Regions from separate parts of the Ensifer sp. 22460 genome, predicted to be linked through region 1. Evidence: riboswitches for the same ligand, from Rfam matches in the RefSeq annotation. Region 1 holds a riboswitch; the other holds the start of a gene.
The links. Region 1 has a riboswitch for FMN ahead of ACTJKM_RS06330 (DMT family transporter). Riboswitches for the same ligand answer to the same signal wherever they lie in the genome.

Region 1 (7,162 bases):
ACGACATCGTCGGCAAGCTGGTCGACAGGACGGATGAGATCCGCAAGCGCAAGGATGAGGCCGAAGAAGCGGCGGCGCAGGTCGCTGTCGCCCGCTAGTCGCTATTTCCTACCAGTCCGAAACAGAAAGAGGCCGGGACATCATGTCCCGGCCTCTTCCGTTTTCTCCGGGCGTTAACGCTTACATCGCGTTGATCGCGCCAATGGAGAAGAACAGGGTTTCGCCGGAGGAGTCGTCGACACCGTCATTGTCGGTCACGACATAGCCATTGCCGGCTGCATCGACTGTGAAGCCCTCGACCTTGTCGACGACATAGCCGTTGAGCGCCTTCAGGTCGGGAATGAGGTCACGAACCTCCTCCTTCTTGACGACAGGCAGTTCGCCACCAAGTGCTGCCGGCTTCAGTTCCGTCAGCGCGACGCGGTAGATCTTCTTGAGCTTGGCTGCCTGGCCGATCAGGTTGTCGCGCTCGATGATGTAGGCGTAGTCACCATGAACGGAGATTTCCGACAGGCCGACCCAGCCGTCACCGGCCTTTTCCAGGGGGTAGCGCACGGCACCCCACTCTTCGCTCTTCGGCTTGTAGGAGACGAGCTTGACGAAGCCCTTCTCGTCGTCCTTCCATTCGCGCTGAACAGCCATCCACAGCGTCTGGTCGTCGCCTTCGCCAACAACGGTGATGCCTTCGAAGCCGAAGCGGGTTTCGCCGGCGCGCAGCGCCTCAGGCAAAGCGATTTCCTTCTTGATCTCGCCCTTCTTGTTCACGTGGAAGAGCGCGTGGCTGTAGAGCTTGTCGGAATTGCCTTCCGATGCGAGCCAGAAGCCCCCTTCCCCGTCATTGGCGATGCCTTCGATGTCGAGCTTCTGAGCCGGTGCGCCGTCACGGGTGATGGCGAGCGTCTCGGTGATCAGCGCCGGCTTCTGGGTGGCGTCGATGGTGAAGATCGTCGGCTGCGACGAGAAGACCGAGTCGTTGACGGCGCGCAGGAAGCCCGGCTTGTCCGAGACGGCAGCAAGACCGGAGAGTGCACCGAAGCCGATCGGCAGCCCGTCCTTCTCGGCGGAGTGGATCTGCGGATAGGCAGCTTCGCCTTCGCCGCGCTCATAGATCATCACATGCGAACGCGCGCCGCCGTCCTCGACGAGGTCGACTTCATTGGCGGTCGCAAGCAGATTGCGCGACGGGATCGCGACGGCGCCTTCCGGCGAGATGCCCGACGGCAGCAGTTGCAGCAGTTCGGGCTCCGCACCCGTATCCTTGTAGACGCCGACGACGGAAGCGCGCTCGGCGAGCAGGAAGAACAGGTTGTCGTCGCCGAACTTGGCCGCTTCCAGCCCCTCGGGCTCCGCGCCCTTGGCCGACGAGCGCTTTTCCGGGTAGTGGCCGATCGCGGCAACGGCATGCTCGAAGCTCGCGCCCGATTCGTAGAGCACCTTGCCGGTGGTGTCGAAGATCGTGAAGCCGCGCGAGCCGCCTTCGTAGTCACCTTCGTTGGCAACGACGATGCGGTTATCGTCGAGCCACTTCACCGCATCGGGCTCGCGCTTGCGGCCCGGCTGCTCGTCCTTGAAGGCGATGGCGCCGTTGCGCTTGATGTCGATATCCTTGAGGTCGACGGTGCCAGCAGAGAAGTGCGTCTTCACCGTCGCAGTCTTGCCGTCGATGACGACGATGTGGTTGTTCTCCTGCAACGTCAGCGCAATCTCGTCCTTGCCGTTGAAGGAGACGAATTCCGGCTCCGGATCTTCGCCAGCGATTTCGGCAAGACCCGTCAGCGTCACGCGCTTCAGCGAGCCGCAATCGGCAACGCCGTCCTTCAAGGACAGGATCACCAGATCGCCGGCCGGCATCTGCGGGATCTTGCCGTCGTTCACTTCCTCGTCGCGCTCGTTTTCAATGGCGATGGCCGCAAGCGTACGGTCCTTGTTGACGGCAACCGAGTCCGGCTGACCGCCGAGATCGCAGGTCGCATCCACCTTCTTCGACGCCAGGTCGATGATTGCCAGAAGACCGGAAGGCTTGACGAAGCTTTCGCGCGTGTTGACCGCAACGAGCGCCTTGGCGCCGGCAACGGTAACGGAGGTCGGCTCACCGTCGAAAGAGATTGTGCCGGCTGCCTTCGGCGCCTTGGCATCGGTGATGTCGATCAGGCCGACGCGCTCGCCCGGGCTGTCGGAGTAGATCAGCGTATTGCCGTCTTCGCTGGCCGTGATGATCTCGGCGGACGTCGGCGCTTTGCGCGCGTCACCATCAGGCAGATTGTCGGCAACGGCAAAGGACGCAATACGATTGAATACAGGTTCAGCCGCCGCAGGAAATGCCACCGAAGCAAGAAGGACGGCCGCGAACGCGGTCACGCGCGAAGTAATGATCATTGAAATCCCCCATGGAGAATACTGAAAACATGGGGGTTCTGCGCGACTGCGATGACAGCCGAATGACACCGGCCGGGTTTTACACCGTTCAGGTTGCAACAGCCTCCCGTTCGCGCCGACTCTCGTTGCGCATGATGAACAGTGACGCGCCAAGGATCAGGACCGCACCGAACCAGAGATAGCCTGTCGGTGCGTAACCGAAGACCAGCCAGCCGGCAAAGACATTGAGCGGCAGCTTCAAATCATCGAAGGGCTGCACATAGGCGGCGTCGGCAACCGTATAGGCGAGCGTCAGCAAATATTGCGCGAACACTGTCATGACCCCGGCGAGCACGAGAAGGCCGAGCGCCATGCCCTGCGGCACCGCGAAACCGGCCGTGAGCGCAATGGCGCCATTGATCGGGGTCAAAAGGACAAGCAGCCAGATGGTGATGGTTTCGGGACGCTCGCTGCTCGTCAGGCTCTTGGTGATGAGCGACGAGGCGCCCCAGAGCAAGGCGGAGAGGATCGGCAGCAGCGCTGCCCAGGTGAAGCTGTCCGACCAGGGTTCAAGAATGATCATCGCACCGGCAAATCCGACCGCGGTCGCGGTCCAGCGGGCCGGACCGACGCGTTCGCCGAGAAACAGGCGAGCGCCAAGGATGATGAAGAACGGCGAGGTCATCACCAGGGCAATCGCCTGCCAGATCGGCACATGCGCAAGGCTGGAGACCCAGGCCCCGACGCCGAAGGCCGCGAGGGCCACGCGCACGACGTGGCGCCACGGGTAATCGGTGCGCATCGCCGAAAGTCCGACGCGCCGCAGGAACGGCAAAGAAAAGAGAAGGGCGAAGGCATATTGCCAGAAGGCCGTGGCGGCAGCGGGAAAGCCGAGTTTCATCGTCAGCCATTGGGTAACGACATTGAGCCCGGCGAAGGCAATACCGGCCAGCACCATGAAGCCGGCACCGGCCATGGCGCGCGAGGAGGACAAACCGAGGGAAGTCTGATTCATGTCACGCATCCTGAGAAATGGACAAACACAAATCAGGACGCATGAGCGCACGGCACGACGCCGGGCAGCCCTGCTCTTCGTGCCGACGACCATTCTCTTTCATCCGGACTATGACCGTCGGCTCCGGAATTGCACCGGATCTGCTGACCCCTTCCCCGCTTCAAGAGAAAGGCGCTCGCGGGCTTGGGTCACCGCATGATGTTGCAGCGCCCTTACCGCCGGTGGGGATTTTCACCCCGCCCTGAGAATGGGCAAGCCGTAGAGCAAATGGCAGGAGGCCGCAAGGGCAGCCCCCCGGAATGCGAAAGGGTCCGGCTTTCGCCGAACCCTCGAATACCTGGACTGCCGGCCTCGTGTCCGGCCGCCAAGCAAATCTGATCAGCCGTTGACGGCGTCCTTCAGGCCCTTGCCGGCCGTGAACTTCGGCACGTTGCGGGCCGGGATGTCAACTTCCGCACCCGTGGACGGGTTGCGGCCCTTCGAGGCTTCGCGGCGCGAAACCGAGAAGTTGCCGAAGCCGACCAGGCGAATGTCGCCGCCGCTCTTCAGCTCGCCCTGGATGGTCTCGAAAACTGCATCAACTGCAGAAGATGCGTCGGTCTTGGAAAGTCCGGCCTTCTCAGCAACGGCAGACACGAGCTCATTTTTGTTCATGTTTCCACCCCTTTCAGATTGGTTCGAAACGACTGTGTTTTAAGCCGCGGCGGCTTGCGCATCGCCCGCGTCTTGCCTTTCCCAATTGCGCCTAATCCCTTGGAATGCAAGGCTTGCAGGGCGCTTTTACAACAAAAAAGACCGGCCAGAGGCCGGTCTTCCCAATTTTTCTGCAAAATGGGCGCCGCGTGAGGTCGCTGCGCCCATTCACCGGCACTTTTTAGTGGGCGATCGAGGTGCCTGCTTCGTCCTGCGAATCAACCACTGCGACGGTTGCCGGCTCCCTTGCCGGGTCCCATTCGATCGGTTCCGGCATGCGCGCCAGAGCGTGTACAAGCACCTCGCCCATCCGCGAAACCGGGATGATTTCGAGCGCGTTCTTCACGTTATCCGGGATCTCGGCGAGATCCTTCGCGTTCTCTTCGGGGATCAGCACCTTCTTGATGCCTCCCCGGAGCGCTGCCAGCAGCTTCTCCTTGAGACCGCCGATCGGCAGCACGCGGCCGCGCAGCGTGATCTCGCCGGTCATCGCGACGTCCTTGGAGATCGGGATGCCGGTCATGATCGACACGATCGCGGTTGCCATGGCGACACCGGCCGACGGACCATCCTTCGGCGTCGCACCTTCCGGCACGTGCACGTGGATGTCGCTCTTGTCGAACATCGGAGGCTCGATGCCGAAATCGATCGCCCGCGAGCGGACATAGGACGCCGCCGCCGAAATCGATTCCTTCATCACGTCACGCAGGTTGCCGGTGACCGTCATGCGGCCCTTGCCGGGCATCATGACGCCTTCGATCGTCAGCAGTTCGCCGCCGACCTCGGTCCAGGCAAGACCCGTGACCACGCCGATCTGATCGTCGCGTTCGGCTTCGCCGTGACGGAAGCGCGGAACACCAAGGTAGTCGTTGATGTTGTCCGCCGTGACTTCGACCGTCTTCGTCTTGCCCTTGATGATCTCGGTCACCGCCTTGCGGGCGAGCTTCATCAATTCGCGCTCGAAGTTACGAACACCGGCTTCCCGCGTGTAGGTCTGGATGACCGCCATCAGGGCTCCGTCAGTCACGGAGAACTCCTTCGGCTGCAGCGCGTGGTCGCGGATCGCCTTCGGCAGCAGATGCCGCTTGGCGATCTCCAGCTTTTCCTCTTCGGTGTAGCCGGCGATGCGGATCACTTCCATACGGTCCATCAACGGCGCCGGAATGTTCAGCGTGTTGGCCGTGGTGATGAACATCACGTTGGACAGGTCGTATTCGACTTCCAGGTAGTGGTCCATGAAGGTCGAGTTCTGTTCCGGATCCAGCACCTCGAGCAGAGCCGACGACGGATCGCCGCGGAAGTCCTGGCCCATCTTGTCGATTTCGTCGAGCAGGAACAGCGGGTTGGACCGCTTCGCCTTCTTCATCGACTGCACCACCTTGCCCGGCATGGAGCCGATATAGGTGCGGCGGTGACCGCGGATCTCGGCTTCGTCACGAACGCCGCCGAGCGCCATGCGCACATATTCGCGGCCGGTCGCCTTGGCGATCGACTTGGCGAGCGAGGTCTTGCCGACGCCCGGAGGGCCGACGAGGCACAGGATCGGGCCCTTGATCTTCGACGAACGCGCCTGCACGGCGAGATACTCGACGATGCGTTCCTTGACCTTATCGAGACCGAAATGATCCGTGTTGAGCACGTTTTCGGCATGGTTCAGGTCGGTTTTGATCTTCGACTTTTTACCCCAGGGCAGACCGAGCAGCCAATCCAGATAGTTGCGAACCACGGTCGCTTCCGCGGACATCGGGCTCATCTGGCGCAGCTTCTTCAGTTCAGCGTCAGCCTTTTCGCGCGCTTCCTTGGAGAGTTTCGTCTTGGCGATGCGCTCCTCGATCTCGGCCATCTCGTCACGGCCATCCTCACCGTCGCCGAGTTCCTTCTGGATCGCCTTCATCTGTTCGTTGAGGTAGTACTCGCGCTGGGTCTTTTCCATCTGGCGCTTGACGCGCGAGCGGATGCGCTTTTCGACCTGCAGGACGGAAATCTCACCTTCCATGAAGCCGAGCGCCTTTTCCAGACGCATCTTCACGCTGGTGGTCTCCAGCATTTCCTGCTTCTCGACGATCTTGATCGACAGGTGCGAGGCGACCGTATCGGCCAGCTTCGAATAGTCTTCGATCTGGCTGGCGACACCGACGACCTCGGGGGAGATCTTCTTGTTGAGCTTCACATAGCTCTCGAACTCGGAAACGACCGAGCGGCTCAGCGCTTCGATTTCGACCGGATCTTCTTCCGGCTCGCTCAGCGTGTGCGCTGATGCCTCATAGAATTCGTCGCGCGGCGTGTAGCCGTCAATCTTGGCGCGCGCGCGGCCTTCGACCAGCACCTTGACGGTGCCGTCGGGTAGCTTCAGCAATTGCAGGACATTGGCGATGGTGCCGACTTCATAGATCGCGGACGGTTCCGGATCGTCGTCGGTGGCGTTGATCTGGGTGGCAAGCATGATCTGCTTGTCGGTGCCCATGACTTCCTCAAGCGCACGGATCGACTTTTCACGGCCGACGAAGAGCGGCACGATCATATGCGGGAAGACCACGATGTCGCGGAGCGGCAGGACCGGGTAGGTCGCGCTTTCAGTCGCCGGTGACGTTTTGTTCGTCATGTCATTTCCTTTCCGTCCCGATTTCGGGCCCGTTCCCGGGAGCCCCGCAGGCACTCCCGGTTGTCATATTTTCCACATCAAAGTGGAGTGCCACCGCGTCCATTTCAAGGCTGGACGCGACACCCACCAACCGTGGCCGGGTCCTTCTGACTACGCATCATTTCTGTTGCGGGCCTTGCGACGGAGAACGAGGCTCAAGGACGCGCAACGATAAAGGTCCTTCATTGAATCGTCACATCATTGCGTTGTTTGAGACACTTTAGCAACAATCGAATTGTGAAATCTGCGCTCGGGCGCCTTTGTCTCAACAGCTAAGTGCGCGAACATGAAAAAGCCCGCACAAGGCGGGCTTCTCAAACGATAATTCGGCGTTATCAGGCCGAAACGTTGGTCTTTTCGTCCGACCGCTCGGAGTAGATGTAGAGCGGCCGCGCCGCGCCCTTGACCACCTCGTCGGAAATGACCACTTCGCGCACGCCTTCGAGCGTTGGCAGCTC
Region 2 (7,162 bases), on a different contig from region 1:
TCTCCGCCAACAAGGTGCCGGGCATCCGTGCAGCACTGACGCACGACACCTATTCGGCCGAGCGTGCGGCGAAGTCGAACAACGCCCAGATCATCACCATGGGTGCGCGGGTCATCGGGCCGGAGTTGGCGAAATCGATCGTCGATACCTGGCTTGCGTCCGAATTCGATCCGCAGGGCGCTTCGGCCGGCAACGTGCAAGCGATCGACCGTCTCGATGCTGCCAAGGCATAAAGAACATCGCGACGCCCGTTGATCCTCCCTCAGGCATCGTGACGAGACGCCCGGCAGAGATGCCGGGCGTTTTCGTATCTGGCGCGCACCACGCCTTGACGACGCTTCCGCAAATATTTGAATATGCTTGCAGATCGTCAGCAGGGACCTTACCGCATGAGCGAAGCAACCTCGACTGAACCGCATCCGAGCGCTCACCACCACGTGGCGCGCATGAGTGGACGTGATACGCACGAACATCACAGGACTGCGACGACACTCGAACTCCTGTTCGACCTCACTTTCGTCATCGCCTTCAGCCTGGCCGCCTCGCAGCTCGCGCATCTCTTCGCCGAGGGCCACTTCACCGCAGGGCTGATCGGCTTCGGCTTTGCCACCTTCGCCATCTGCTGGGCCTGGATCAACTTCAGCTGGTTCGCTTCGGCCTACGACACCGACGACTGGATCTTTCGCAGCGTCACCATGGTGCAGATGGTCGGCGTGCTGATCCTGGCGATCGGCCTGCCGCCGATGTTCGAATCGATCGACAAGGGCGAGCACCTCAACAACGGCGTCATGGTGCTCGGCTATGTCGTCATGCGCGTCGCGATGGTCTTCCAGTGGCTGCGCGCCAGCCGGCAGGATCCGGCGCGGCGGGAAGCCTGCATGGCCTATGTGAAGGCGATCAGCGTCGCCCAGCTTGGCTGGATCGTTTTGATCTTCTTCGACTTCTCGCTGGCGGTGACCTTTGCCATGGTCGTCGCGCTGACGGCGATCGAGATGCTCGGCCCCTACATTGCCGAGATGCACTATGGCGGCACGCCCTGGCATGCGCATCACATCGCCGAACGCTATGGGCTCTTGGCGATCATCGCGCTCGGGGAAGGGGTGGTCGGAACGGTCGCCTCGATCTCTGCCGTGGTCGAGGGCGAGGGCTGGAACCTCGACGTTGCGCTCGTCTGCCTCGCCGGCACCGGGCTCACTTTCGGCATGTGGTGGATCTATTTCCTTTTGCCGAGCGCCGAGGTGCTGCACCACCACCGCCTCAAGCGGTCCTTCGTCTGGGGTTATGGCCACATACCGATCTTCGCCGCGATAGTCGCCACCGGCGCCGGGCTGCACGTGGCGGCCTATTATATCGAGCACAAGGCCCATATCAGCTCGGTCGCAACTGTGCTGACGGTCGCGGTTCCAGTCGGACTCTACATCGGCCTGCTCTACGCGATGTACGCGTATCTGCTGCGGCAGACGAACCGGCTGCATCTCTGGCTGCTTTGCGGCACGGCGCTGGTGCTGATCGCGTCCGTCGTCGTGGCGATGCTTGGGCTCGATATGGCGATGTGCCTGATCATCCTGACGCTCGCGCCCGTCGTCACCATCGTCGGCTACGAGGCCGGCGGCCACCGCCACCGGATGGCGGCGCTGGAGCGCAGCCTGCAGGACGGCGAGGCGGCGCGGTAGGCGCGAATTTGAGAGTCGAGACAGGGGCTTATCGGCTGGGGCTGCCGGCTTGAATCAGGTGGCTCACAAGTTGATTCAACGGGAGTGCTTGTGGCGTTCCGGGGGGCTGCGAGTTCGGCATGATCTGAGAGCAATTCTGCCCCTCACCCTAACCCTCTCCCCGCAGGCGGGGCGAGGGGACGAGAGCTCTCGCTGGCGGGATGGCTCTGATTGACCTCAGGGGGGCCGGCCGTTCTCGAGAGAGGATGAGTTTGGGTGACAAGGAGCCACGCGTGTCCTTCTCCCCGCAAGCGGGGAGAAGGTGGCCGGCAGGCCGGATGAGGGGCAGCGCGCTTACGGCGCACCCGCCAGGCAGGCTCACTTCGGAGCCGCAGACGATCAGGCGTTGACCAGCGCCAGCTTGGCGCGGGCATCCAAAATCTGCGAGCAGGCGTTGGCGGCTTCCGTGCCCTTGGTGACGAAGTGTTCGCGGAAGAAGGCAATGAGCGGTTCGCTTTCCTGGAAATTGTGCGGTGTCAGTACGGCCGAAAGCACCGGCACATTGGTGTCGAGCTGCACGCGCATCATGCCGTCGAGCACGGTGCCGGCGACGAAGTCGTGGCGGTAGATGCCGCCGTCGACGACGAAGGCGGTGCCGAGGATCGCGGCGTAGCGGCCGGTCTTTGCCAGCGTCTGCGCATGCAGCGGGATTTCGAGCGCGCCCGGCACATCGAAGATCTCAACGTCGGCAGCCGAACCGCCGAGCTTCGTCCATTGCGCGACGAAGGCATCGACGCAGCGGTCGACGATATCGGCATGCCAGCGGGCACGGACGATCGCGATCTTGGCGGCGGGGTGGGAAAAAATGGTCATGGTCTCAAGCCTTTCAGGGTTTGGCGTTTCCAATGATCCCGTCGGGCGAACATGCATGCGCGCGAGGTCCCGTCGCTGGGCCCACGTTCCTGCTTGCTCTCTTCCATCCGGACTGTGACCGTCGGCTCCGGAATTCGACCGGATCTGCTGACCTCTGGAGCGTAAGCTCCAGAGCGCTCGCGGGCTTCGGCCTTTCGGCCGCTACCGCCGGTGGGGAATTTCGCCCCGCCCTGAGAACAACGCGACTATATAGTCCGCCTGCGAGCGATCAAACGCACGGCGCGACGAAAAGAGGGGAAATCACGACAGATTTTTGCATGTCCGGCCGGAGCGCGAGAAACTCTTTCTCGTTCCGGTATTTTCGCGCTGGCTGCGGCCGACTTTATCTGCAGGGCGATCAGCTGTCGGGGATCGATGCATCACCTGTGGAAAGGTCGAATAACAAGCGCGAGATATCAACGGTTCCTCACCTGGGGACGAGAACCCAGAAACCACTTGCGCACCCAGGACGATTCATAGTTAGTGCGAAGCAGAAGCAGCCTTCATCAATTTTTCTTTTGGTGACAGAAAGGCGCTCCGATTGGCAAAACTCCCCACGAAACCCGACAGTGAGCACCTCAAGCTGAAGCTTTGGGTTCTTGAGGCATCCGCGATTGGGCGGTATCCCATCACGTGTGTCTTTGTCATCGCCTTGCTGTTTATGGGTGGCAAGGTGAAGCGCTATCCGCGCAGTTCGTCGTCTTCGGCTGAAAGTGCCCTCCCGGCCCAATGGAGAAGGGCGTCGCGATCGTCGAGGCAGTCGACAGGCGCTTCGTAGAAGCGATGCACGACCACGGTCTTGCCGCCCTTCTCATAGGTGAACGGCTGGCAACCCTCTGTGATAAGCGCGTCTTTCAGCGCCTGATCAACCCTGAAATAGAGGCGGTCCTTGATGCTGACGGCAAAGCGCTTGTCTGCGACGACGTAGGCCCAGCCGCCGAAGAAGCGGTCAATCTGAACAGGCCCGAGATCGGAGAGTTCATCCTGGATATGCCTGACGAAGGCGCTTGGTTCAGCCTTGGCCATGATTGCAACCTCGCGGGTCTCCGGCAATGGTGCAACGAACCGCTGCATACTCGCTGGCGCCCTGCGCGCCAGCGTTCATCGGTCTTCTGCAAGGCCTACTCGCGAATAACGAGCAGGTCCTTGGCGGCGAAGCGCAGGGTGACGTTGTCGCCCGAGACCGGCGGGGTTACGCCCGGATTGTTGAACATGTCGAAGGAGATGACATCGCCGCCGACGCGAAGCCGCGTGCGGATGACCGAGCCGAGGAAGCTCGTCGAGACGACCTCGCCGGCAAGCGCCGTATCGCCTTGCGCCCCTTCGGCAATCGAGCCCGCTTCAGGGCGCAACGCCAGCGAGATGCTGTCGCCACCCTTCATGCCGGCAATCGGGTCTTTCAGAGCCACCTGCTGGTTGCCGATCGTTACGGCGCCCGAGGCCGGATCCGCGACCTTGCCCTCGATGATGTTCAGCGTGCCGACGAAGGAAGCGACGAAGCGCGTTGACGGCGTGTTGTAGATCTCGAAGGGGGTGCCGATCTGGTCGGCACGTCCGGCATTCATGACGACGATACGATCGGAGATCGACAGCGCCTCTTCCTGGTCGTGGGTGACGAAGACCGTGGTGATGCCGAGCTGCTGCTGGATCTGCCGGATTTCTTCGCGCAGCGACACGCGGATCTTGGCGTCGAGCGCCGAAAGCGGCTCGTCGAGCAGCAGCACCTGCGGCTTGACCGCAATGGCGCGGGCAAGCGCCACGCGCTGCTGCTGGCCGCCGGAGAGCTGGTAGGGGAAGCGGTCCGCCAGGTGCTCGAGCTTGATCAGCCCGAGCATCTGCTTCACCCGTGCGTCGATCTCCGACTTGTCAGTGCCTGCGACCTTGAGGCCGAAGGCAACGTTGTCATGCACGTTCATGTTCGGAAACAGCGCATAGGCCTGAAACACCATGCCGATGTTGCGCTGGTTGGGTTTCAACGACCCTTGGTCCTTGCCGTTGATCACGATAGAGCCGGCGGAGGGTGTCTCGAAGCCGGCGATCATGCGCAGGACGGTCGTCTTGCCGCAGCCGGACGGACCCAGGAAGGAGACGAATTCGCCCTTCTCGATGTCCATGTCGAAATCGTGCACGACGTGAACAGGGCCGAAGGACTTCTTGATGCTGGTGAGTGACAGAAAACTCATGGGTGCGGTCCTCAGGCCTTGGGAGGCGCGCTTTTTTGGAAGCGCGAGACGAGCTGGATGAGGCCGAGGCAGCCCCAGGTGATGCCGAATGCGATAACGGCGAGTGCGGCAGGCTCATAGGCGCGGTTGGCGCCCAAGAGCTGCATGTACGGGCCGAAGGCCGGGCGGTTCAGAAGTGCCGCCATGGTGAACTCGCCGATGACGATGGCAAAGGTCAGGAAGGCGCCTGAAAGCACCGCGACGAGCACGTTCGGCAGAATGATCTTGGCGAGGATCGTCGCCCACCCGGCGCCGAGGCTTTGGGCGGCCTCGGTCAGGGTGGCGACGTCGATGGTGCGAAGGCCGGTGTCGACCGCGCGGTACATGTAGGGCAGAGCGAGCGTCGCGTAGCCGAACATCAGGAGGATGTTGGTCCCCGTCAGCGAGCCCGTCAGCGGCAGCCAGCTCGAGGTGTTGTAGAGCCGGATATAGCCGAAGACGATGACGATCGCCGGGATAACGAGCGGCAGAAGCGTGATGAACTCGATATAGGGGCGCAGCCGCGGCAGCTTCAGCCGGACCCAATAGGCGGTAGGTACGACGAGCAGCACGCCGAAGACGATGGTGAACAGCGCCTGCAGCACCGAATAGCTGAAGGTTTCCTGGAAGCGCGGATCGGCGAAAACCTTCTGATAGGCGTCGAAGGAATATTCGCCGCGGCGCATCTTCAAGGAGAAGTTGGTCATGCCGATGAGCGGCAGGGTGAAATAGAGGAGGCCGAAAACCAGGGCCCCCCAGGCCCAGATCTTCTTCATTTCAGCCACCTTTCGCTGCGGCCGCGCAGCCAGATGTAGATCGCGTTGGCAATGCCGGTGACGACGATCATGCCGAAGGCGAGCGCATAGCCGAGATGCGGATTGCCGAGCACGTCGCCGCGGATCTGGGCGAACAGCAGGATCGGCACGATCGACAGCGACGAGCCGGTGAGCGCGATCGCGGTCGCAACGGCGCCGAAGGCATTGGCGAAGAGCAGCGCCAGCGTGCCGAGCAGCGAGGGAAGCAGGATCGGGAAGGCGACCATGCGCCAGTACTGCAGGCCGGTGGCACCGAGGATTTCGGCGGCCTCGCGCCATTCGCGCTTCAGGCCGTCGAGCGCCGGCGTGATGATGAGGATCATCAGCGGGATCTGGAAAAAGAGGTAGGTGACTGTCAGCCCCCAGAAGGACAGGAGATTGAAGCCGAGCATTCTGAGGTCGAGACCGAAGTTCGAGCGCAGGAACACCGTAACGATGCCGACCGGGCCGAGGGTAGCGAGAAAGGCGAAGGCGAGCGGCACGCCGGCAAAGTTGGAGGCAACGCCGGAAAAGGTCAGAAGCGGCCCGCGGATGCCCTTCGGCAAGCCGCCGAAGACAATGGCCGAGGCCATGGCAAAGCCAATCAGGCAGCCGAGGAGCGCCGAGGCTATGCTGATCTTGATCGAGATCCAGTAGGCCGCAAGGATCGAGGGCGTGAACAGGCCACGGATGTTCTCGAACGTGAAGCTGCCATCCGGTGTCTGAAAGGCGCCGACCACGATCTTTGCCGTCGGCAATATCAGAAACAGCGTCACAAAGGCGGCAAAGGGCAGAATGCCCAGCCAGTGAAGCGGTAGGCGACGCGCCGGCGGGCTGGCGTCGGGTTTAGCAGATGACATTCCGTTCGCGCCCCTGAAACCGCGTTATCGACGCGGGCGTTATTGATACTTGCAAGTTAGAGCGGGGTGCGGGCTGAAACCCGCGCACATTTTTCCTCATTCCGCTCCAAAGACTTGAATTCCTTACGAATAACTTATGTCGCCCCGGCCGGAAAACCGGCCGAGGCGACATGTCTGTGGAAAGACTTACTGAACGTTCGCGCCGACGACGGAATCCCAGCCGCCGGTGACGGCAGCCTTGTTGGCATCGACTTCTTCGAGCGTCGGGAAGTAGGCCTTTTCATAAGACGCTGCCGGCGGCAGGGCGTCGATCAGTGCCTGCGGAACCTTGCCGGCCTTGACCATCGCGTTGAAGCGGGTCGGGTGGCAGAAGCCCTTGAGCCAGCCGAGCTGACCTTCGTCGGAATAGAGGTGCTCCATCCACAGCTTCGCTGCGTTCGGGTGCGGCGCGTAGGCCGAGATGCCCTGAACGTAGACGCCGGCGAGAACGCCGCTGGCCGGAACGACGACTTCGGTCGGCGGGTTGCCGTTGAGGGTCTTGGCCCAGCCGAGCGCGTTGTAGTCCCAGGCAACGATGATAGGGGTCGAGCCCTGGGCGAGCGTACCGGACTTGCCGATGACCGGAACGAAGTTGCCGGCCTTGTTGAGTTCGGCGAAGTAGCCGAGGCCAGCTTCACCGGCTTCCTTGCCCGACTTCGCACCCTTGGCGAGACCGGCGGCGAGAACGCCGAGGATCGCCTGGT

Region 2: linked by a shared signal. The riboswitch ahead of ACTJKM_RS05340 (6,7-dimethyl-8-ribityllumazine synthase) and the one ahead of ACTJKM_RS06330 (DMT family transporter) in region 1 are both predicted to bind FMN.

What each region holds. Positions count from the first base shown of each region.
Region 1 covers NZ_JBQENZ010000004.1:91,804-98,965, forward strand. Annotated here, with positions in the region: gene ACTJKM_RS06320 (MarR family winged helix-turn-helix transcriptional regulator) at 1-98, shown strand, start outside; gene ACTJKM_RS06325 (esterase-like activity of phytase family protein) at 181-2,376, opposite strand; gene ACTJKM_RS06330 (DMT family transporter) at 2,465-3,379, opposite strand; FMN riboswitch at 3,458-3,623, opposite strand; gene hupB (DNA-binding protein HupB) at 3,749-4,024, opposite strand; gene lon (endopeptidase La) at 4,245-6,665, opposite strand; gene clpX (ATP-dependent Clp protease ATP-binding subunit ClpX) at 7,040-7,162, opposite strand, start outside.
Region 2 covers NZ_JBQENZ010000003.1:220,962-228,123, reverse strand. Annotated here, with positions in the region: gene derI (D-erythrulose-4-phosphate isomerase) at 1-233, shown strand, start outside; gene ACTJKM_RS05345 (low temperature requirement protein A) at 390-1,673, shown strand; gene ACTJKM_RS05340 (6,7-dimethyl-8-ribityllumazine synthase) at 2,052-2,525, opposite strand; FMN riboswitch at 2,617-2,767, opposite strand; gene ACTJKM_RS05335 (TfoX/Sxy family protein) at 3,246-3,590, opposite strand; gene ACTJKM_RS05330 (ABC transporter ATP-binding protein) at 3,686-4,747, opposite strand; gene ACTJKM_RS05325 (ABC transporter permease) at 4,759-5,541, opposite strand; gene ACTJKM_RS05320 (ABC transporter permease) at 5,538-6,419, opposite strand; gene ACTJKM_RS05315 (ABC transporter substrate-binding protein) at 6,606-7,162, opposite strand, start outside.